Regions from separate parts of the Paenibacillus sp. FSL W8-0194 genome, predicted to be linked through region 1. Evidence: riboswitches for the same ligand, from Rfam matches in the RefSeq annotation. Region 1 holds a riboswitch; each other region holds the start of a gene.
The links. A riboswitch is a leader RNA that binds a small molecule or an ion and turns the genes downstream of it on or off. The one in region 1 is predicted to bind thiamine pyrophosphate.
Positions count from the first base shown of each region.

Region 2: linked by a shared signal. The riboswitch ahead of MKY58_RS01375 (ABC transporter substrate-binding protein) and the one ahead of tenI (thiazole tautomerase TenI) in region 1 are both predicted to bind thiamine pyrophosphate.
Region 3: linked by a shared signal. The riboswitch ahead of MKY58_RS05610 (ECF transporter S component) and the one ahead of tenI (thiazole tautomerase TenI) in region 1 are both predicted to bind thiamine pyrophosphate.

Region 1 is NZ_CP150205.1:1,565,222-1,572,816, reverse strand. It holds gene MKY58_RS06820 (thiazole synthase) at 1-616, opposite strand, end outside; gene thiS (sulfur carrier protein ThiS) at 622-825, opposite strand; gene thiO (glycine oxidase ThiO) at 809-1,981, opposite strand; gene tenI (thiazole tautomerase TenI) at 1,965-2,597, opposite strand; TPP riboswitch at 2,711-2,815, opposite strand; gene pulA (type I pullulanase) at 2,949-5,015, opposite strand; gene gcvH (glycine cleavage system protein GcvH) at 5,473-5,865, opposite strand; gene sdaAA (L-serine ammonia-lyase, iron-sulfur-dependent, subunit alpha) at 5,928-6,860, opposite strand; gene sdaAB (L-serine ammonia-lyase, iron-sulfur-dependent subunit beta) at 6,866-7,540, opposite strand.
Region 2 is NZ_CP150205.1:337,460-345,054, forward strand. It holds gene MKY58_RS01340 (YbaK/EbsC family protein) at 1-371, shown strand, start outside; gene nfsA (oxygen-insensitive NADPH nitroreductase) at 488-1,231, shown strand; gene MKY58_RS01350 (TatD family hydrolase) at 1,253-2,032, opposite strand; gene MKY58_RS01355 (DUF3888 domain-containing protein) at 2,241-2,702, opposite strand; gene MKY58_RS01360 (ABC transporter ATP-binding protein) at 2,875-3,708, opposite strand; gene MKY58_RS01365 (ABC transporter permease) at 3,738-4,499, opposite strand; gene MKY58_RS01370 (MTH1187 family thiamine-binding protein) at 4,496-4,789, opposite strand; gene MKY58_RS01375 (ABC transporter substrate-binding protein) at 4,864-5,910, opposite strand; TPP riboswitch at 6,090-6,201, opposite strand; gene MKY58_RS01380 (endospore germination permease) at 6,376-7,437, shown strand; gene MKY58_RS01385 (spore germination protein) at 7,434-7,595, shown strand, end outside.
Region 3 is NZ_CP150205.1:1,311,341-1,318,935, forward strand. It holds gene MKY58_RS05600 (SDR family oxidoreductase) at 1-633, shown strand, start outside; gene asd (archaetidylserine decarboxylase) at 630-1,436, opposite strand; TPP riboswitch at 1,765-1,876, shown strand; gene MKY58_RS05610 (ECF transporter S component) at 1,982-2,590, shown strand; gene MKY58_RS05615 (ABC transporter ATP-binding protein) at 2,583-4,121, shown strand; gene MKY58_RS05620 (energy-coupling factor transporter transmembrane component T) at 4,118-4,927, shown strand; gene MKY58_RS05625 (YheC/YheD family protein) at 4,953-6,035, opposite strand; gene MKY58_RS05630 (glycosyltransferase family 4 protein) at 6,341-7,498, shown strand; gene MKY58_RS05635 (WIAG-tail domain) at 7,563-7,595, shown strand, end outside.

The DNA of each region.
Region 1 (7,595 bases):
AATTAAGCAGCACGCCGTCGGCGCCAAGCTCCATGGCGACGGCCGCGTCCGACGGCGTGCCGATGCCGGCGTCGACGATGACGGGCACGGTCGATTGCTCGATGATAAGGCTCAAGTTCAAGGGGTTCACGATTCCTTGGCCGGAGCCGATCGGCGAGGCTCCCGGCATCACCGCGTGCACGCCGAGTTCCTGCAGCCGCTTCGCCAGCAGCACGTCGTCCGACGTGTAGGGCAGCACGATGAACCCTTCCTCCAGCAGCATTTCCGAAGCCCGCAGCGTTTCGATCGGATCGGGGAGCAGCGTCTTCATGTCGCCGATCACCTCGACCTTGATCATGTCGCATAATCCGGAGGCTTTGGCGAGCCTTGCGATGCGCACCGCTTCCTCCGCCGTCCGCGCGCCTGCCGTATTGGGCAGCAGCGTAAACCGTTCGATGTCGATCATCTCCAAAAAATTTGGCTGGTCCGGTTCGTAAATGTTCATCCGCCGAACGGCAAACGTCAAGATTTGGGCGCCGGATACGTTTACGGCTGCCTTCTGCACCTCAAAGTCCGGGAACTTACCCGTTCCCAGCAGCAATCTCGATTGAAATTGATGCGGTCCGATAGTTAACATGTTCCTTATCCTCCTCCCACAAAATGCACCAGCTCGATCCGGTCTCCGTTTCGGACGGCTGTGTCCGCATGTTCGTTTTTCCCGAGTACGGACTGGTTGATTTCCACGACGACGACTTGCCGATCCAGGCCAAAATGTTCCAACAGCCGCGATACCGTCGCGACCGACTCCGGCACCTGCACGGCTTCCCCGTTAACGATCAGATCCAGCATGAACGCCCCTCCCTTCCGGCTGCCTGACGGCCCCATGCCGCTCGGGCGCAAAACATTCCCAGCCTGCGAATGCGGGCTGCCCGCCGCTCATCTGTTCGGCGATCAGCGCCCCGGTAATGGGGCTCAGCAGTACGCCGTTGCGATAATGCCCTACGGCGACGAACAAACCGTCGCAGCCTGCAGCCGCTCCGAGATAAGGGAGGCCGTCGCGGGTTTGCGGCCGCAGCCCTGCCCACGCCTTCTCCCACCTGGCAGCCGTTATCCGCGGCACGAGAGCGGCAGCTTTGGCCAGCAGCCCCATCAAACCTTCGACGGACACCGTCAGCTCATCGTTGCGCTCGACCATGGAAGCTCCGACGAGGAGTCTCCCTCCCCGCTTCGGCACCAAATAACAGCCGTCGGTGAATATGGTATGGCTTACCAAAGGGACCTCCGTTACGACCGAAAAGCATTCGCCTTTCACCGGGTATACGCCGGTTTCGATTCCCGCTTGCGCCAGCAGCCGCTGGCCGTGGACGCCTGCAGCGATGACCGCCTGTCCGCAGCTTATCGTCCCTTCATCCGTGACGACGCCGGTAACCCGCCCCCGTTCCAGCCGCAGCGAACGAACGCTGCAATTCTCCTTGGCTTCGGCGCCGAGCATGACGGCTGCCCGGACATAGGCGGCCGTCAATTCGGGCGCCGACACCTGCCCGTCCCCGGGAATCCGCATCGCGCCTTCGATGCGGCCCGTCAGGTTAGGCTCCAACTCGTTAGCTTCGGCAGGCGTAAGCCACGCCGCCGTTTCCCCGGCTTGGCGTTGAGAGGCGATCATCCGCCGGCAATCGGCGGCCTGGTCCGGCGTCAACGCCACCTTCAAAAGCCCTTTCTGCACCAGTCCGATGTCGATGCCGGTAAGCTCCCTCAGCTCCTCCGCCAGCCGGGGAAACATCGCCCGGCTCTGCCGAGCGAGGTCGAACAGCACGTCCGCCCGGTGCGTCTCCGACTGGGCGCCGAGCATGCCGGCCGCCGCGCCCGACGCGCCGGAGCCGATTGTCTCCCGCTCCAGAATCAATACGCGCCTGCCCTTCTTTGCCAGATGGTACGCGATGGAACCGCCGATGACGCCGCCTCCGACCACGACGACGTCAGCAACGTCAGCTTGATGGACCATGGTTTTCCCTCCCGTTATGTAAACATTGATAATAAGCGGCAGCAGCGCTGACCGGGTCTGCCGCTTCCAAAATCCCGCTCATGACAGCCACGCCCGCCGCGCCGGCTTCAAGCGTCTCCGCCACGTTCGTCGGCTTCACCCCGCCGATGGCGATAACGGGAATGCGGACGCGGCTCGCGAGCAGCCTCAGTTCCCCGGGTCCGCGGGCCGGAGAACCGGGCTTGGATGCCGTCGCATAGACATGCCCGAAAATCACGTAATCGGCCCCTTTCTCCTCGGCCTCCACGGCCTCGTGCAGCGAATGGACCGACAGGCCGATCCGCAGCTGCGGAAACCACTTCTTCACATCGGATACATCCAGGCTGTGATGCCCGAGCTGCGCGCCCCGCACCCCGGCGGCAGCCGCGACGTCGGCCCGATCGTTCACCACGATGCGGTTTGCGGGAACCCCCGCAGCCAGCAGCATTCCGATTCCCTCCAGCAGCTCGCGCGCCGTTTTGGCCCGTTCCCTTACATGAAACGCATCCACGTATGGATGGATGAGGCCGGCAATTCTCGCCAGCTCATCCAGCGGCTGCCTTCCCGTCGAAACGACATGCAGTTCCCTCCCTGCCACAGGACCTCAACTCCCGCAAAAAAAATTAAAGGCCGCTTTCCCGAAAGAAAGTGGCCTTTTCCGCACGTCGACAGCCTTGCGCCCCAAAAAAACGCATAAGGCGCAAGCATAAAACGTTGTTCTTACCACTTCCCTCCGCTGGCATCGCTCCAGATCAGGTTCAAAGGGTCCGGAAATCGCACTTCCGTCTCAGCCGTCAGGCACCCCTAGTGATTTGCTATGAAATTGAAATTTACTATAACATGAATTCCGGCATGTGGCAATCTCTTCCATCCTGTTTTTTCAGCCGTCGCATCCGAAGCATCCGGCCAAAGCGCCCCCGGACCGAAAACCGGAAAAACGCGGCGGCAGTCAACGCGTAAGCAGAAATCGATGGGCTTGGCTGATGCCGCCCGCATCCTCGAACAACACCTTCATGGATAGAGCCGGAACAACCGCCTGTTCGTCCCAGATCCAATCAAGCGCCTCGTTCCCGGCACGCTCTTCGTTTACCGCGACCTTCCAGCCGGTTTTGGAAAAAGGAACGTCCAGCTTAATCTCATGGTTGTTCGCGTTATAGACGACGATGATGTTTTTCCAAGCGTCGCCGCCCGCAAAGTCCTTCAGCATAAAAGCGACCACCTGGTCCCCGCAGCGGAGCGTTTCCAAATGATTGTCAATCTGCTCCCGGGAGGTCAAGCGAAAGGCGGGGTGGCTTCTCCGAAGCTCAATCAGGCCCCGGTAATAGTCAAAAACCGGCCTAAACCTCCGCTTGTTTTCCCACCTTATGGCATTGACGGCATCGCCGCTGCGGTAGCTGTTATGATCCCCGTATTTCGTGCGGAGCAGCTCGTCACCGGCATGAATGAGCGGAATCCCTTGGGAGGTCAGCACGATGCCGTTGGCCAGGAGGGCGCGTTTTACCGTCTCGCTTTTCATGATGTTCTCGCCGTCTATGCTCCGGTACGGCTCGGATTTTTCCACGGCCTCATGCAGGCTCCCTTCATGAACGAGTTCCCCGTTTCGGATGTCCGGAAAATTGGCCTCGTCCCGCAGCCCCTGCGTCGCCAGCACTTTATCCCATAAATTCAAATTGTCGTGAACGGTCACGTAATTGACCGATTCGAGCGGAGCATCCGCGAAATCGCAAATCGATCCCCTGACCCCTTCAAGGACCGCCGCTTCCGTGCCCGTTCCGCCCGTGGCAAAACCTTTCCCTTCGCCGTCGCTGTCCCCTTTGATCGCGCCGCGGAAATGGTCGTTGAATACGGCAAAGCCGAGATTCCTCTGGCTGCCTTTCAACGTTTGCCGCGCAAGCGGAGATTCCCCGCCCGTCCAGGGCTCCCCGTAGACGATGATGGCCGGGTCCGCCTCGCGGCGCAGCTCTTCGACCATCAGCTTGACGGTATCGGTATCGATCAGTCCCATCAAGTCCAAGCGAAATCCGTCGATGTGATATTCGTCCGCCCAATAACGAACCGAATCGAGGATGAATTTCCGGACCATCGGGCGCTCGGTCGCCAGCTCGTTGCCGACGCCGGAACCGTTTGCCAGCCTGCCTTCGGCGTCCCTGCGGTAGAAGTACCCGGGCACGACCGCCTCGAACGGTCCGTCCTCGACGCTGTAGGTATGATTGTACACGACGTCCATCACGACGCGGATCCCTTTGCCGTGCAGCGCCATGACCATTTCCTTGAATTCGCGGATCCGGAGACCCGGCACGGTCGGATCGGTCGCGTAGGAGCCTTCCGGCACGTTAAAATGCTGCGGATCATACCCCCAATTGTACTTCGGCCCGGAAGCGCCGGGATCGTCCGCCTGCAGTTCGTTCACCGTTTGGAAATCGAATACCGGCAGCAGGTGGACATGCGTGACTCCAAGCTCCTCCAGATGGTCGATGCCGATCGCATTGCCGTCCTTATCGCGCAGTCCCGTTTCCGTAAACGCTTTAAATTTTCCTTTATGTTGAAAACCGGCGCCAGGGTCGGCCGAAAAATCGCGCACATGTAGTTCATACAAAACGGCGTCTTTGCACCCGGCCATGGGCGGCCTGCGGTCCGCTTCCCAGCCGGGTGGGTTCCAGGCTTCCATGTCCACGATCGCCGACCTGGCGCCGTTGGCGCTGACGGCTTTCGAATACGGATCGGCGGCATAGCGGACGGTTCCATCCGGGTGCTCGATTTTGTACATATAATAGCGGCCGGCAAGATCGCCGGAAAATCGCAAAAACCATACGCCGTCCTTCCACTTTTTCATCCCGACTTCGAGTCCGCCCGCATGATCGAAGACCTCGCCGTCCGCGTTATAACAACCCGCATCCTCATAAAGCGCGAGCGTCACTTTTGCGGCCCCGGGCGCCCACAGCTTAAAAACGCTTTCCGTTTTGCTATACGTGCAGCCCAAATCCCGTCCGCCGTAATACTCCGTGATTTCCCTCATGATTACACCACCGTAAGCTATGACATTCGATGCACGCAAGGATGCTGCATAATCCCCAAAACAGACTTTCAGTCCGAAATAGACAGCGACAAAGTTTGGTTCGGCTACATACTGTTTCCGGGAGCGGCCGGAACCGGATTTTGCATCATCCCTACGTCAAAAAGCCTAACCTATCCTATGTGCTTTTGTTGCCAAATGTACAGGTTTGTATGCATCGAAAGAGCCCAATTTGAAGCGTGCCGCCGTCAAAATAGGCGGATCGTGGTTGCGGGCTTGCGGAAGGCGGCAACGGCGCAGCTGCGCCGCCATTTAGGCGGGGCGTCGCGGCTGCAGGCCCTTTAAGGCGGACTTCGGCCCTCCCGCTTATTCAGGCGCTTCAGCGCGGATTCAGGCGCAAAAAAGGCGCCGGATCATGCCGGATCCGACGCCTTTCCCCTCCGTTTTTTCGGATTGAAAGCTACTCTTCGAGAAACTCTGCGTATTGCTCCGGACTGAGCAAAGCCGAGAGCTGCTCCTCCAGATCGCCTTCGACTTCGATTTCAGCCATCCACCCGCCGTCGTACGGCTCGTTGTTGACGAGCTCCGGCTCGTCGCCGAGCCGCGGATTGATTTTGGCGATTTGACCGCTGACGGGGCTGAAAAGGTCCGACACGGTTTTGACGGATTCGATCGTGCCGATGCTTTCTTCAGCCTGTACGCTTGCGCCTTCTTCGGGAAGCTCCACGAATACGATGTCGCCAAGCTGATGCTGGGCGAAATCGCTGATGCCGATGCGCACGACGTTTCCGCTTACCTTTTCGACCCATTCGTGATCCTTGCTGTACCAACGGTTTTCTTTCACATTGCTCATCGTTTTTCGACTCTCCTTCGATTCTTGTCGTCATCCTTCGAAATAGGGTTGCTAATGAGCCATTATGGGGTGTCTGACGGCGGCTGCTTGGTTTCTTTGGCTTCCTTGGCTTTGCGGCGGCGCTGCTCGACCAGCTCTCGGGTCAGCCTGCGGCCGGTAGGCGTGGCGGCAAGGCCGCCTTTGCCCGTTTCCCGGTGTTTGCTCGGCATGGCGCTGCCGACCTCCAGCATGACGCCGATGACCTCGTCGGCGGGAATGACGCTGCCGACGCCGGCAAGGGCCATATCGGCGGCTGCCAGCGCGGTGACGGCGCCGAGGCCGTTGCGGACGATGCACGGAATTTCCACGAGTCCCGCAACGGGATCGCAAATGAGGCCGAGGCAGTTTTTCAAGGCCAGGCCGACCGCGTGGACGGCCTGAAGCGGCGAGCCGCCCCTCAGTTCGACCATCGCCCCGGCCGCCATGCCGATCGCCGATCCGACCTCGGCTTGGCAGCCGCCTTCCGCGCCGGAAATCGACGCGTTGTTGGCAATGACGTACCCGATCGCCCCGGCCGTAAATAAGCCGCGCACCAGCTTGTCGTCCTCCCAGCCGAAGCGTTCCTGCGAGCTGACGAACACGCCGGGAATGATGCCGCAGGAGCCCGCCGTCGGCGTGGCGATGATTCTCCCCATCGAGGCGTTCACTTCGGAGACGGCGAGCGCGTAAGCCATCGCCATGGCGGAGGGCTCGCCGAGCGACGTATCGCCCTGCCGCATGTAATCCGCAACCTTCTTGGCGTCGCCCCCCGTCAGGCCGCTGCGGGATTTCGTGTTGCCGGTCAGCCCTTTGCGGACGGCTTCCTTCATCACCTGGTAGTATTCGGCCATCTGCCGGAATACGTCTTCGGCGGGAACGCCCGTTTCCTTGGCCTGATCCTCCAGCATCACCTCGGCGATTGTTTTGTTTTCTTTCAGGCATATGTCTGCCAGCTGTTCCAGCGTCTCGAATCTCATCGCATTTAGCTCCTTTGGGTCAAATCGATCATCGTCACTTCCAAAATATGCGGAAGGCGGGCCATCTCCTCCAGAACGGAGGGGGCGGGCGCCGAATCCAGCTCGAACACCGTCATGGCCGCTTCGCTGCGCCCCTTACGGTCCACGTCCATGTAACCGATGTTGACGCCTTCCCGGCTGAGCAGGCCTGTCAGGCCGGCAATCACGCCGCGGCTGTCGGTATGCGTCACCGCGATCGTCGGGTATTCGCCGGTCATCTGCACGTCGAATCCGTTCAAGGCATAAACGGCAATCGTTCCTCCCCCGATGGAAGCCGCGACCATCTCCGCCTTCCGTTCCCCGGCCCAAAGCTTGAGTTTGACGGAATTCGGGTGCGGACCGTTGCCTTTCCCCTGAACCCATTCGATGCTCATCCCGGCTTTTTCGGCTTCGATGTCCGCCTCCGGGATCCGTTCATCGTCCGTGTCGAAGTTCAGCAGCCCCGCGGTCAAGGCAAGGTCCGTTCCATGTCCCCAATACGTCTCCGCAAAAGAACCGTACAAAGTGGCCTCGACCTTCTCCGGCTGACATCCGAGCAGTTGGCGCGCCACCCTGCCGATGCGCACGGCGCCCGCGGTATGCGAACTGGAAGGACCCACCATGGACGGGCCGATGATGGAAAATACATGTTTGAATCTCACTAACTCCACGCTCCTGTTTTAGGTCATTCAAGTCAGGAAGTTTCACGGTGTTCAA
Region 2 (7,595 bases), 1.2 Mb from region 1:
AGGCGGCCGAGGCGATCGGGTGCGAGGTGGCGCAAATCGCGAAATCGATCATTTTCCGCCTGCAAAGCTCCGGTCAGCCGCTGCTGGTTGTCGCAAGCGGAGCGAACCGCGTCAACGAAAAACGAATCGCGGATTATGTACACGATACATTAGGCAAAGCCGATGCCGATTTCGTACGCGAGCGGACGGGGTTTGTCATCGGCGGGGTCGCCCCGGTCGGGCACCGGGAAAAGATGATCACCATCATCGACGAGGATTTGCTGCAATTCCGGACGATATGGGCTGCGGCCGGGCATCCGAAAACCGTGTTTCAGCTGACGCCGGGCGAGCTCGTCGCGATGACGAAAGGGCAAGTGATGCCCGTAAAATAAAACGAAGGATCAAATTGGCACAAAAGGCAAGGCTTCCGCAGCATTGAGACGAGGGTACGAGGGGATTATCATAGAAGATGAACCGTACAGATACGATCAGGAGGAGATTATTCAACATGAACGATACGATATCTTTATTGATGAATCATCGCTCGATCCGAAAATTTAAGGACCAGCCGGTCACCGAGGAGCAGCTCCGAACCATCGTTTCCGCGGCCCAAATGGCTTCCACCTCTAGCAATGTGCAGGCGTACACCGTCATTGCGGCGACGGACCCGGAACTCAAAAAAAGATTGGCGGAGCTGGCGGGGAACCAGGCTTACGTGGAGCAATGCCCGGTATTTCTCGTCTGGTGCGCCGATTTGTACCGGCTCAAGCAGGTGACGGCAGAGCCGCTGCAGGGCCGGGAGTCGCATGAGGATACCACGGAAAACTTTATCGTCGCGACGGTGGACGCCGCGCTGGCGGCCCAAAACGCGGCCATTGCGGCGGAATCGCTCGGCCTGGGCATCGTTTACATCGGGGGCGTCCGCAACCGGATTGCCGAACTGTCCGAGCTGCTCGGTCTGCCAGAGTTGGTATACCCGGTGTTCGGCATGTGCGTCGGCGTTCCCGACCAGGAGCCGGGACAGCGCCCGCGCCTGCCGCTGCCGTCCGTGCTGCACTATAACGGCTATTCCAAGGAACAAAGCGTGGCCCCGGTCCGGGAATATGACGTGACGATGGCCGCATACCTGAAGGAGCGGACCGGCGGCAAAAGGGATGCGACTTGGTCGCAAGTGATGGCCGACCGATTGGGCGAGCCGACTCGCCTGCACATGAAGCCGTTTCTGGACGGGAAAGGGTTCATGAAGAAATAAGCCGCCTGGCGCGCGGCCCGGTTAAATTCCGTAAAAACGCCTTGCGTTCGAATATAAGTGCTGCCGGGCTTCTTGCAGGGAAAAGCCTTGGATCCGGCTCCATTCTTCCGCTACCGCGGCGGTCATCCGCGGATGGGTCATCTGCCCGTCGAACGGACCTTCAAACGGCCACGGGCCGTCGGTTTCGGACATGACCTGACCGGGAGGATAGACGCGGGCGAGTTCGCGGATTTCCGGCTCATATGCGATATCCGGCGTGAAAGAAACGTAGTAGCCGTTTTCTGCCATACGCCGCACCGTAGCGGGCGAGCCTTTGAACCAATGGAAATGGGCCCGCTTCACGCCGTACCGTTCAAGCAGACGGCAGGCGACGTCGGCATCCTCGTATACCGCATGAAGCACGACCGGCTTGTCATGTTCCTTGGCGAAGGCGATAAACCGTTCCAGCAGCTCCTCGTAAGGTTTGCCGTCGAACGGCCGGCCGGCTTCTTCGGCTTCCTTGCGCGTATAATACGGTAGACCGACTTCGCCGACGGCGACCATGTCATCGGCATGCCTCCGCATCCAGGCCAGCAGCTCGTCCACGTCGCTTGGCGCCGGGACGGGCTGTTCCGGGTGGTATCCGAAGGCCGGATAGACCAGGGAAGGGTATTGCCGGGCGAGCCGCAGATTGCTGCGTGCGGATTCCAGGTGCATGGAAACGGTAATGACGCCTGCGATGCCGGCAGCCGGCAAGCCGGATAGGATGTCCCGCTGCTGGGCAGGGTCGTAAGCATCCAGATGGATGTGGGCGTCGATCAGCGGAGCCGCCTTTTCGTTCCGAGAAGGTTCGGCTTGAACGCTGTCGGCCGGGCGGGCTGCAAACTGAGGATTCGAATTCGGTTCAGGAGCAAAATTCACGGGTAAAATCCCTCCTTATTTGTCGTTCATCATGCGAATTATTCATTGTATGAACATGATTATAACAAATAGGCTTCGAGGGCACCCGAAAAGGTGCGTTTTTCCGGTGTCAGCGATTTTCCGCGCCGACCTTCAGCATATGCTGATAATTCGGAGGCAGCTCGTAGGTTTGCAGATGGCGGAAAGCCGCCAGCTTGACTTTGTCGGGGAACAGCGGAGAAATTTCAATCGTCATCCGGTCTTTTCCGACGCCGATATGCGGTCCTAGAACAGGGGAGACCTCAAGCGTGACGGAGAAGTGAAAGCCCCGGTCTCCCGGACCGCCGTTGACCCGTGTGGCCTGAAGGATTTCGATTTCGTAGGGATAAACGAGCGGATTCGCCGTCAGCAGGTTTTGGTAATAATCGTTTACGGCGTTTTGGATTTCGGGAAGAAGCAGCTCCAGCATCATGTCTTGGTACAGCTGCAGCTTCGGCTCTTTCGGCTGAAGCTCCTCCGCGGCGGCAACGGCGGGGCAAGAAGACAGGAAAACGGACAAGAGCAGCACGGCCGATCGTAGTTGGGATTTCATCGTTTCACCTCGTATACAACGTTCCCCTGATTTGGATGAAAATATTCGGCTTGTAAAACGATTCGAACATGATCGGAGATCAAGAACATCATCGGGGATCTATACAAAACGGCCCGTGCATGGGTTCCTTCGCGGAACGGCAAGCACGGGCCGTTTTTTATGCGGCCGAATCTTAAGTGGCTCCTTGCATTTTCAGCTGCTCTTCGCGCAGCCAGCCGGACAGCTCGCGTCTGAGCCGGATGAAATCGGGATGCTCGATGATGTCCTCGCGGCGCGGCCGTTGGAACGGCACGTCGATCTCGTGAAGCACCGAGGCGGGACGGCTCGAAAACACATAAATACGGCTGGATAGCAGCAGCGCCTCTTCGATATTATGCGTAATAAAGAGCACCGAGCGGCGGCTCTCCTCCCAAATATCGAGCAGCCAGCGCTGCATGTCGCTGCGGGTCAGGGCATCGAGCGCGCTGAACGGCTCGTCGAGGCACATCAGCTCCTGCGGGCTGAGCAGGGCGCGCAGGAAAGCGGCCCGCTGCTGCATGCCGCCGGACAGCGTATGCGGATGGTTTTTCTCGAATCCGCCAAGCCCGACCTTACCGAGCCATCGGCGGGCATTTTCGCGGGCTTCCCGATCAACCTTCCCTTGGACCTCCTGGGACAGCAGAACGTTGTCTTCGATCGTCCGCCATGGGAACAAGGCCGGCTGCTGCGGCATGTAGCTGATATGTCCCTGCTGGCCGGTTACGTCCGCGCCGTTCATGCGTATGCTGCCCGCATCCGGTTTGACGAGGCCGCCGATGATATGGAACAGCGTGCTTTTGCCGCTGCCGGAGGGTCCGAGGATGGAGACGAATTCGCCTTTGCCCACGGTCAGCGTCACGTCGTCCAGCACCTGCAGCCGGCTTCGCTTGGACCGGAAGGTTTTGCTGATGCCGGCCGCTTCGAGGGCGGGAACGGTTTGATTATCGCCGGTTTCCAGGGCAGCCGGCTTTTGTTCCAGCGTTGACATAGGTTTAGCAGCTCCTTTCTTTTCCGGTATCAGTTTTCCTGTTTCGGTTTCCACCGTACAAGCCATTTTTCAAGCAGGGCGATGATGCCGAACAGGAGCAGGCTTAGCGCCACGATGATCATGATGGCGACAAACATGCGATCGGTGCGGTAGCCCGATTTTTGCAGCATCATATAGTATCCGATCCCCTTGTCGGCACCGATCCACTCCGCAATGACCGCTCCCATCACGCTGTACGTCGCCGCGATTTTGACGCCCGAAAAGATCGCGGGCAGCGCGTGCGGCAGCTCCAGCTTGGCGAAAATTTGCCGCTTGTTCGCGCCGATCATCCGCATGTAATTCAGCATGACCCGGTCGGTCTGCTTCAGTCCGCCCATCGTGGCGACGGCAACGGGGAAAAAGCAGACCAGGGTAATGACGATCAGCTTGGGCAGCAGCCCGAAGCCGAACCAGATCATCAGGAGCGGGGCAAGCGCGATGGTCGGAATGTTTTGGCTCAAAATGAGCAGCGGGTACAAGGCCGACTTAAGAAACGGGACCAGGTGCAGGATCAGCGCGATGATCATCCCGACCGCCGTTCCGATGATAAATCCTTCGAGCGTCAGCCTCACCGTTGCCCCGACATGGCCCCACAGATCCCCGGCCCCAACTGCGGTTTCCTTGGCGATATCCACCGGGGAGGGGAGGATCCATTTTTCGATATGAAACAGCGAGGTGCTCAGTTCCCATGCGACCAAAAAGAAGAGGACCGCCACAAAGGGCGGCCATACGCTATTCCACCAACGTCTCATGGACGGTATTTCTCCGTAAGCCGCTCCATGCTGATGCCGCCGGGACGATGGGCGATTTTGATCTGGGAAATGATGCTTGGGCTGCCCGCCTCCACAAGAGCTTCATGCATGCGGCGCACGACGTCGAGCAATTCCTCGAGTTCGCCTTCCATCGTCGTTTCAAGCGGGTGCACCTCGTATTTGACGCCAGACTTTTGGATCACTTCGATGGCGCGGTCGACGTAATCGTAGGAATCCTCGTTGTTCGGCGTTTTTGGAATGACCTGTATGCTGAGCAGGGTATGAGCCATATCAATCACGTCCTTTTAAAATTTGATGATTGCTGTAATCACGCAGCGGGTTCGCTTGGTACAGCGATCCTTACCTATTGCTGCGGCAAAAAGTCGTTCGTAAACGCGTTTTCGACGTCCAGCGGCTTGTCGAGCAGCTTATGCTCGTACATCCAATCCGAATATCCTTTCCATACCTGTTCCTTCTGCTCGCCCCAGCGCTTGGCATCGTCCTGGTATTTCGGGCTGAGCCACTTCTGGCTGGCCATGACGAGATCCTTGTCGAGCTCGGGCACGGCTTTGATCAAGATGTTGGCTGCATCCTCGGGATGCTCAATCGCGAATTGATAACCTTTGGAGGTAGCGCGCATAAACGCTTTGACCAGCTCCGGATCTTCCTTGATCTGCTTTTCATTGGTGACGAGGACCGGCGTGTAATAATCCAGCTTGTCGGAGAAGTCTTTGACGTACAGCATATCGAGCGGCTCCTTGCGGAGCTCGGCTTCGATGCCGGTCCAGCCGTAGAAAATCCAGGCGAAATCGATGTCGCGTTTCACCGCCGTAAAATAATCCGCTTCGCCCATGTTGACGATTTTCAGCTTGCTGACGTCGGCCTTGTCGATGTCCATGATCGAATCGATCACGGCTTTTTCCACCGGGGAGCCCCAGCCGCCGTACGTTTTGCCTTCAAAATCCTTCGGCCGTTTGATGTTCCGGTCCACGGGCGCGGCAAAACCGGAAGTGTTATGCTGGATCACCGCCGCGATCGACACGAGCGGAACGCCTTGCGTGCGCGCTTGGGTGACGTTTTCCTGCACGCTGACGCCAAACGGCACCTTGCCCGATGCCACCATCGCCTCCGCGCCGCCGGCTCCCGGCTGCACGATGTCGACGTTCAGGCCTTCTTCTTCGTAGTACCCCTTTTCTTTGGCGACGTAGAGTCCTGTATGGTTCGTGTTCGGCGTCCAGTCCAGCACGACTTTGACATCCTTCAGCTTTTTGGGCTCGCCGCCGCCGGCCGAGGAGGTTTCCCCGGATGGCGTCCCCTGGCCCGTCGTTTGGGCGTTTCTGCTTCCGCAAGCGGCCGGAACCAGCACAAGCAGGAATGCCAGCAAAAACAGTCCGATTTTTTTCGTTTTCATTGTGTTTCTCTCTCCCTTGTCCATTTAATCCCCTTCATTTTGCAAAAGAATCGCGTTTCCATATCTGGAGGCGAATCACGGGACCGCGGCCGTCTTTATTTTCGCCGGAAGGTCCGATCATTCAACAAAAAAAGCGCCCCGGATGCGGGACGCTTAAGGCGCAAGGATGACATGGCGAACGCCATGACGATGGCTTTTCCTACGCTGGCATTACCCAGATCAGGTTTAAGGGTCAGTATCTTGGAGGGATACAATCTCAGCCGGCCGATTCCAGCACCCCGGATTCTTATGAAGTTAACGGGTTATTACATTGGTATTATAGTCCTAAGCTCGGAATAATTCAACGCTTTCGGCCGCGCGGCTGGACAAGCCAGCGTATAAATGACCGTAGAAATGCCACTATAAGGATGAAAGGAGTCTGGTTTTTACAGGGGGCTGAGGAAAATCAAAACAAGCATTTCGTTCATTCAAACGGTCATGATTTTGATGCTGAGCACCGGCCTGCTGAATCATGTCATCATCATTCCTATTTTGCTTGACGCGGCAAAACGGGACGCCTGGATTTCGGTGCTGCTGGCATGCGGACTCACGCTCGTATGGGCGGCATTTCTTTATGCGGGCATGGCGAAACTCAATAAACGCCATCTGTTCGATTGGTTGGCCAAAGCCTATCATCCGATCGTGGGCCGCGTTTTGGCCGTTTTCATTGGTTTGTACCTGTTTGCCATTTGCGCGGTAACGACCCGGGATACCATATATTGGATTCATTCGACCTTCTCTCCCGAAACGCCCATTATGATCTTTTCGTTTCTGTTCCTTCTGATCTCGGCTTTAAACGCTTTTTTGGGCATTCAATCCGTTGCCAATACCGCGAGTTTATTGCTGCCGATGGTGATTGTGCTTGGCTTTTTTGTCATGTCGTTTAATATGCCCCACAAGGACTACTCCTTGCTGAAGCCGATGCTTGAACTTGGCATGGGGCCCGTGTGGAAGGGGACGCTTTATGCGGGGGCCGGCTTTGCCGAAGTCATCATGATCTTCTTTTTGCAGCATCATATCCGAACGCGCATAACCTATGTTTCCTTGGCCGTCACGGTTTTGCTTTTTTTAGGACTCACTCTGGGGCCCGTCATGGGCGCCATCGTCGAATTCGGGGCGGACGAAGCGGGCAAGCTCCGGTTTCCTGCTTACGAGCAATGGAGGCTCCTGAACATTGGCCGATACGTCGAGCATCTGGACTTTTTTAGCGTCTACCAATGGTTCTGCGGCGCATTTTTGAGAATTTCGCTCGCTTTGTTCCTCATTCTCGACGTTTTTCGGGTGAAGGGCAAAAAAGCGAAAGCGTGGGTGCTGGGGGGCATTTTTATCGCCATATTAATCATCATGGCCGTTCCTTTCAGCGACCGGTATTTTATGAAGGCCCTGTCCGTCTATGTGCTTCCCGTATCGGTGTGGGGAATAGCGGCTTTTTCGGTGATCATCACGGGGCTGATCGGCTTGGCCCGGCGAAGGGGGAGAATATCGTGAAAAGCCGTGAACGAAAGGAAGCCCAGGCCGTCGAAGGTATCGTTACGGAGCTGTTTGGATCAAGCTCGGATATCCGAAGAAAAACGATTCCGTTATCGGTACCGGGTTATTCGGTTCAGCTGATTTACTGCCAGGGATTGTCCGATACGGCAAGAGTG
Region 3 (7,595 bases), 250 kb from region 1:
TACATACGCCGGCAGTACGGCCGGTTGGACGTGCTGGTCAACAATGCCGGAACGGCCTACGGAGGTTTCGTCGAGGAGGTGCCTGCCGCGATTTGGCAGGAACAGATGGATACGAACTTTCACGGCATGGTGCGGGTGACGCAGGCGGTGCTGCCGATCATGCGGGAGCGGGGGAAAGGCCGGATCATCCAGATGAGCAGCATCAGCGGCCGCCTTGGATTTCCGGGATATGCGCCGTACGCTTCCTCGAAATTCGCCATGGAGGGTTTCAGCGAATGCCTTGCGCTCGAAGCGAAACCCTTCGGCATCGATGTGGTTCTGGTAGAGCCCGGGGCCTACGGAACCCCGATTTGGGACAAGGGATTCGCGCAAATGAGCGCTCCCGAAGGTTCGCCTTACCGGGCCATGATGGACAAGGTGCTGGCGTTTTCGCGAAAAAGCGCACGACAAGGAGGCGACCCGAAGGAGGTAGCCGAACTCGTTGCGCGTATCGCATGCATGAAGCGGCCCGCGTTCCGGTACGCGCTGCCGGGGAGCACCCGGCTGACGCTCCGGGCCAAAGCGATCCTGCCGGGGCGTTTGCTGCAAAAGATGATCGCTTCCGTTCTGGGACGGGACGAAAGCGGATCTTAGCCCTTGTCCCGCGGGACCGGAGGGTGAAGCGTTCCGAGAAGCTGGCCCATCCGGACGTGGTCCCCGGGTTTCAGGCCGGCCCTTGGCGTAAACGTTCCGTCCTGCGTCAGCAGCACGACGGTCGAGCCGAATTCGAAATAGGCCAGGTCGTCGCCGTTGTTCCAGCGGGACACGGATTCGTCGTCGTAACGGATGCTGCTGACGTTCATGGCGCCGACCTTCACGACGGCCACCTCGCCGTATTCCCCGGCGATGTAGGTGATCAGCCGCTCGTTCCGGCACAGCACCGATTTCATCCGGGTCATGCCGAATTCGTTGACCGGATAAGCCCGGCCCTTGATATGCTCGCTTTCCGTACGCACCCCCGTAATGGGGGAATGGATGCGGTGGTAGTCGGTCGGGCTTAAATAAAGCACAAAAAAATAGCCGTGTTTGTACAGCTCCAAATGGGGGGAAAAGTTCAGCAGCTCCGCCACGGAATAATCCTGGCCTTTGACGTTTAATATCGTCCCCGCGCTAATGTCGCCCATGGCCGTTATTTTGGCGTCGACCGGGCTTGTCAGCACGTTCGGCCCTTCCTCGACCGGGCGCATGCCCGGCTTCAGCCGGCGCGAAAAAAACTCGTTCAGCGTCCGGTATTCGTGGATTTCCTTTTCGGCTTCGTCGGCCGGAATCTGATAGCTTTTTATAAAATAAGGGATGACGCCCCTGCTGAGCCTGCTGTGGGAAAAACGCCCCATCAATGCGGACAGCCACTTTCTTGAGGAGAGCTCCGTCATCAGCCTTAACAATCGTTTTGCCATGCTATTTCTCCCTTCGGATGGTGCTTCGAGTCGATTTATAGAGTTAACGTTCGCGGCCGCCTTATGGTTTCACCGAATTTCGGCCGGATCCGAAATGCGCAGCATACTATTTTTGGAACACTCTGAAATATATTGACATAGAATAGCGGTTAAATCAATAAGGTCTAACGCAAGACAGACGGCCGCATGCAGGGGGAGGGAAGTAGGGCAGGGGCTGCCGAGGAAAAATTTTTTCTGTTGCCAACCGGCACGGAATTGGTGTATTTTGGAACCAGGAACCGGACGCTTTCGCATGCTTCGTTTTTTTTGGCGAAGGGCGGTCCGTTACATATTGGGATGCGGGAGCTTGAGTGAATCAGGCTGAGATTGCAGCTGTATCCGCTGCTGACCGGGAATCTGATCTGGATAATGCCAGCGTAGAGAATTCGCGATAGAAGCCCATGGATTGGGCTTATTTAACCGTCTCTCTTTGCGTATCCAGGGCGGTTTTTTTCATGCCTATTTTTGCGCATTCCCGCTCACCGAAGAAGAGAGGAAGATGTAGGATGAATCACGTGCTTCAGGCGGAAAAAAGGAAAGGGCTGCGGCTGAGCGATTTGCTGGTCACGATTTTGCTGTCGCTTGTGCTTGGCGTCGTCTATCATTTTTGGAGCTCGGTGTACGATCTGTTCAAGCCGCTGTTTTTTCAGGCAGATGAGCTGGTGTACGGGGTCTGGTTTTTGGCGCCGACGCTCGCCATGCTGCTGATTCGCAAACCCGGCGTTGCCCTGTTGGCGGAGGTGGCGGCGGCCCATGTGGAAATTTTGTTCGGCAGCGAATGGGGCGTTCAGCTGGTGCTGTACAGCGTCGCGCAAGGCCTTGCGGCGGAACTGGTTTTTGCCTTGGTGCGCTACCGCAGCTTCAAGATGGGGACGGCGGCATTTGCGGGCGCGGCCGCTGCGCTCGGTTCGTTTGCGGTCGATGTTTATTTCGGTTACGTGACGGACTATACGCTCGGGATGATGCTGTTCAAATACGTACTCCGTATCATCAGCTCCGCGATTTTGGCGGGATATTTGGCGTTTGCGCTGGCGAAGGCGCTGGAGGCTACCGGCGTGACGCAGCTGCTGCGGCCCGTGACCCAAAAGGATTATGAAGCGCTTGACCATGATTGAGCCGCTTGATTTAGAACCGTTCGGGCCGGAGACCGTGGCGGGAGTCAGCAAGCTCAGGCTTAAATTTCCAGGAGAGCCGTCTTTTGTGTTCAAGGATTTGTCCCTGTCCGTTCGCCGCGGCGAGAAAGTGCTGCTGCTCGGGCCCAGCGGCTGCGGCAAATCGACGCTGCTGCAGGTGCTCGGCGGGCTGATTCCGCAAGTGATCGAGGTCCCGATCAAAGCGGAAGGCATCGTGGCGCCGGATTCCAGAGGGTACGTGTTCCAGGATCCGGATACGCAGTTTTGCATGCCATACGTCGACGAGGAGCTGGCGTTCGTATTGGAAAACCGCGGCATTCCGCGGGAACGGATGGTGCCCGAAATGCGCCGGGCCCTTGAAGCGGTCGGTTTGCGTCCGGATCTGCTGCATGTTCCGGTAGACAGCCTGTCCCAAGGCATGAAGCAGCGGCTGGCGCTGGCCTCCGTGCTGCTGCTGGAGCCCGAGGTCATTTTTCTGGACGAACCGTCCGCCCTCCTGGATCCCGAGGGAAGAAAACAGATGTGGGAGTCCGTCTGGAAAGCGGCGGAAGGGCGGACTTTAATCGTCGTGGAGCACCGGATCGAAGAGATTGCGGACCGGATGGACCGGATCGTCCTGCTGGCTCCGGACGGGAGCGTTCTCGGCGACGGCCCTCCCGCATGGGTTTTCGGCGCCTTCCGGCGGGAGCTGCAGCAGTACGGCATCTGGTATCCGGGCGTATGGGAGGATTTTTTCAAGGTGCTTGACCTGAGGCGGGGCGGAGCGGCGAAGCCGCTGGAGCCGGACGCATCCGCTCCGCTTCTGACGCTGCGGCGGTTTGCGGGATTCCGGGCCGGTCGGCCCGTGGTGCGGGCAGACGAGGCGCGGGTCGATCCCGGTGATTTTATCGCGGTCGTCGGTCCGAACGGGGCGGGCAAAAGCTCGCTTTTGCTCAGCCTGATGTCGCTCCTGCGCTTTCGCGGGGAATACCGGTTATGCGGGGAGGCCATGTCGGAAACGGAGGGCGCCTCCCGGAGAGCGCGCTGGGCCGTTCGTCCGCCCTCGGACCGGATCGGTTACGTGTTCCAAAACCCGGAATTCCAGTTCGTCGCGGAATCGGTGCTGGAGGAAGTCGGCTTTTCCGCGAAAGCGAAAAAAGAGGGGGAGGCCGAGGCCGAAGCGAAAGCGCGCGGGTTGCTGCGATTCTTTCATTTGGAAGGGCTGGAACGCCGCCATCCGTACCAGCTTTCCACCGGCCAAAAACGGAGGCTCAGCATGGCGGCCGCCGTCGCGGGCGAGCAGCCCGTCCTTTTGCTGGATGAACCGACCTTCGGCCAGGATGCCCGGAATACGTTTGCGATCCTCGATTACTGCCTGGAGATGCAGGAAAAGGGCGCAGCCATCGTGATGGTCACCCATGAAGAGAACATCGCCCGGCGTGTTGCCACGAAGGTGTGGGAGGTGCTGGACGGCGCGGTTGCCGAACGTCCGGCGATCGAGGCCGACCGGGCAGAAAGGCGGGCGGGCACATGATCGAATTGCTGAAACCGGCGCGGCAAACGGTGCTGCTGCGCACCAACCCGGCCATCAAGCTCGTCCTGTTTGTCGCGTTGTGCCTGGTCACGGTGCTGACGCGGAACATCGACTTCGCGGCGTACCAGGCGCTGGCATATACCGTTCTATTATTCGCGTTCGGCGGGTTTCCGGTCCGGAAGACGCTGCTGTTGGTTCTGCCGTTTGGTTTTCTTTTCGTCTCCTCCTCCATGACGATGATCCTGTTCGGGAAAGGGGACACGTTGTGGTGGCAGTGGGGGCTCTTTCGCATTTCGGAGGAAAGCTTTTACCGCGGGCTGCATCTGGGATTCCGCTCGATAGCGTTTGCGGCCGAAGGGTTGCTTTTTGTCAGCACGACGCCGTCCGTAAAGCTGTTTTACGCCTTGATGCAAAATTTCAGGCTGGCCCCGCGGTTTGCTTACAGCTTTATGGCTTCGATCCGCCTGCTGCCGATGGTGTGGGAGGAATTTATGATCCGCAGGCAGGCGCTTCAGGTACGGGGGATCGCGGTTCGCGGAAAAGGGTTGCGGGGGATGGCGGAGCATGTCCGGCTGTACGCCGTGCCGCTCCTGTCCCAAAGCATCCGCCGGGCCCACCGGGTAGCCGTTGCGATGGAGGCGAAGCAGTTTGACGGCGGGGGAAAAAGAACCTATTACTACCCGTCGAACGTCTCATGGACCGACGCGGCCGCCGTCCTGCTGCTTGCCCTCGCTCCATGCGCGGCTTATGCCGCCGCGGCCGTCTTCCCGTGGTTCGGCATCGCCGATGTCCGCTATCATTCCTAAACATGAGGGAACGAGGGAGCGGGCATCAGTCCCCAAGAAGATAACGCGCATAGGCCATGGGTTTGCGGTACGTTTCCTTCCACAGCCCGTTCAGGCCGGCCTTCCGGAAGCCGTAACGCTGATCGCGTCCGTTGCATTCGATAAAATAAGGTTTCCCCGTTTTCGACAAGCCGATGTCGAGCCCGAAGTCGGCCGCCCAGGGAAGATGCAGCTCCAATCTTGCGGCGATCCGCAGGGCAAGCTGTTTTACGTCCGTCAAGACGACATCGGGCGCCAAACCGGGAAGGCTTTCGGCAAGGACGGTTTCGGCGGGAAAAGCCCGGCCCCCTTGCGCCACGTTTGAAACGAAGGTACGGGAGGAGGCTGCCTTTGCATATAGACCGGTGATCTCCCATTGCCCGCTGATGCCCCGCTGCACGGAAACGCGCAGGTCGTACGGCCGGTCCTTGTACTCCGCCAGGGCGATGCGCTCCTGTACGAGGTAAGGCATGCGCGCGAGCCGTCTCCGCAGCATGGCCGGCAGCTGGTTTTGATGCAGCGTTACCGTTTTCCAGCCGGAGGATCGGCCGCTGGGGGAATAGGTAAGCTTCCAGGCCGCCCCGGCCCGGCGGAGCCGCCATATGCCGCGGCCGACGCTGCCGACGCAGGGCTTCATGACCAAATCGTCGTAATGCCGCATCATGTCCGTGATGGATGAGGATGTGGCATTTTGCGTTTCCGGGAGGTGGGGCGCAAGCAGCGGGTCTTTTTTGAGCAGATGATGTATTTCATCTTTTCCATAGCGGTTAAAAGCATTAAAGATAACGTAACCCTGGCGGAGCAGGAATTCGACTTTTTGCCGCGACCCTGCGTCCAGATAGATCGCCCGGTTATGAATGACGCGCGGGATCGGCATGCGCACGAGCGTCCAAGCATGGTCCCTGAGCACGTAAGCGCTGCACTGCCCGTTGTCCGGGTCAAGATCCTGAAGCCGCATATAGCAGGGGATCAGACCGTAAACCCGCGCGGCCTCATCATAGTTCGATAGGGATTCCTGCCCGGTTGTTCCATGCGGAATTCCCCGGTGCACAGCCGCATTCAACAGAATCCCGACATAAGAAAACCACACATTTCATCCCTCCTGTATCTTTATCGTCGTTTTTCAACTCTCGCCACGGATGCCCGTGTTCTTAGGATGCGTAAAACTTGGTGCCGGTGCCTTCCGAATGGCGTTCCTCCGGTCGATATAGTTTATGCCGCTGGTTTCGTGACAGCAAGGGACGTTTGTCCGTTCGTTTTCAGCCTATTTTGGCTTCGGGCCTTCCCCGTTTGTCACCGCCCTCCCCCATGGTTGTATAGGCTAGAGAAGGGAAGGTTCAGTCGCATGTATATACCGAACAGGCACATCAACCTGATGGGAAGGAGGGACAGCAAGTGGAAAAGCATAAAGCCGCCGTCGTAACGCCGGGTTCGTTTTATATTCCTTCGGGACGGAGCAGCTCCGTGGAACGGGTGGTGGAACAGATGATCCCTATGGTGCCGGCAGGTTTCGATACGAGAATTTACGGAGTCCGGGAGCCCGGACGCCCTGTCGTCGGGTCGATCGACGGCGGGATCCCGGTTCATCGCCTTCCCGGAGGCGCCCGTTATGCTTCGGCCGTGATCCAAGCCCTGTCGGCGTGGAGGCCGCGGGTGGTCGACGTGCAGAACCGTCCGCTTCTGGCCTGCAAGATTAAAGAAGCTTTGCCTGACAGCAAGGTGGTGTCATCCATTCATTCGCTTACCTATATTTCGCCGCCGTACATGGATCGGGAGTCGGCAGGCCGGGTCCTGCAGCCGCTGGACGGAATCGTCGTCAACAGCATGTATTTGAAGCATGAGGTAACCGCGCGCCATCCCGCGCTCCAGGATAAAATAAGCGTCAACCCGCTTGGAGTCAGGCTCCAGGACTTTACCCCGCGCTGGAATCCGTCCTCCGAGGCGCTTCGCGAAGCCAAACTGAGGGACAGGGGCTGGCAGGGAAGGCGGATCGTCATGTATGCCGGAAGGCTGCTGCCGATCAAGGGCGTGCATCATCTGCTTGCCGCTCTACCTGAGCTGGTGCGGGCCGTGCCGGACGTCATGGTGCTGATCGTCGGCAGCCCGTATTACCAATCCGGCAGGCCTCATCCTTATGAACGGTATCTTCACGAGCTGGCAAAACCTTACCCCGGGCATGTGACCTTCATCCCCTTCGTCCCGTACCCCGCGATATCGTATTGGTACCATCTGGCCGATGTCGTGGCGGTTCCTTCCGCGGAAGGCGAAGCCTTCGGCCTGGTGAACGTGGAAGCGATGGCATCGGCGGTTCCGGTGGTGGCTTCGGATGCCGGCGGGATCCCGGAAATCGTAGAGAATGGGAAAAGCGGGATCGTGCTGCCGCTTCCCTCCCTCGGAAAGCAGCTTGGCGCTGCCGTGATCCGGCTTTTAAACGATGAACGGCTGCGGCGGGAAATGGGGCAAGCGGGGCGCTTGCGGGCCGCCCGGTCCTTCCAATGGCAGCAGACGGCCGCCAGATGGCATGAACTGATGCAAAAGCTCGCCTCGTTGTGACAAAGGCCCATCCGGGCGCATATGATGCCAAAGGATGTTACGGCCAGGAAGGGAGCGAGGGTACTTGAAAAAGAAGGGTAAAAAACAGCCCGACAGA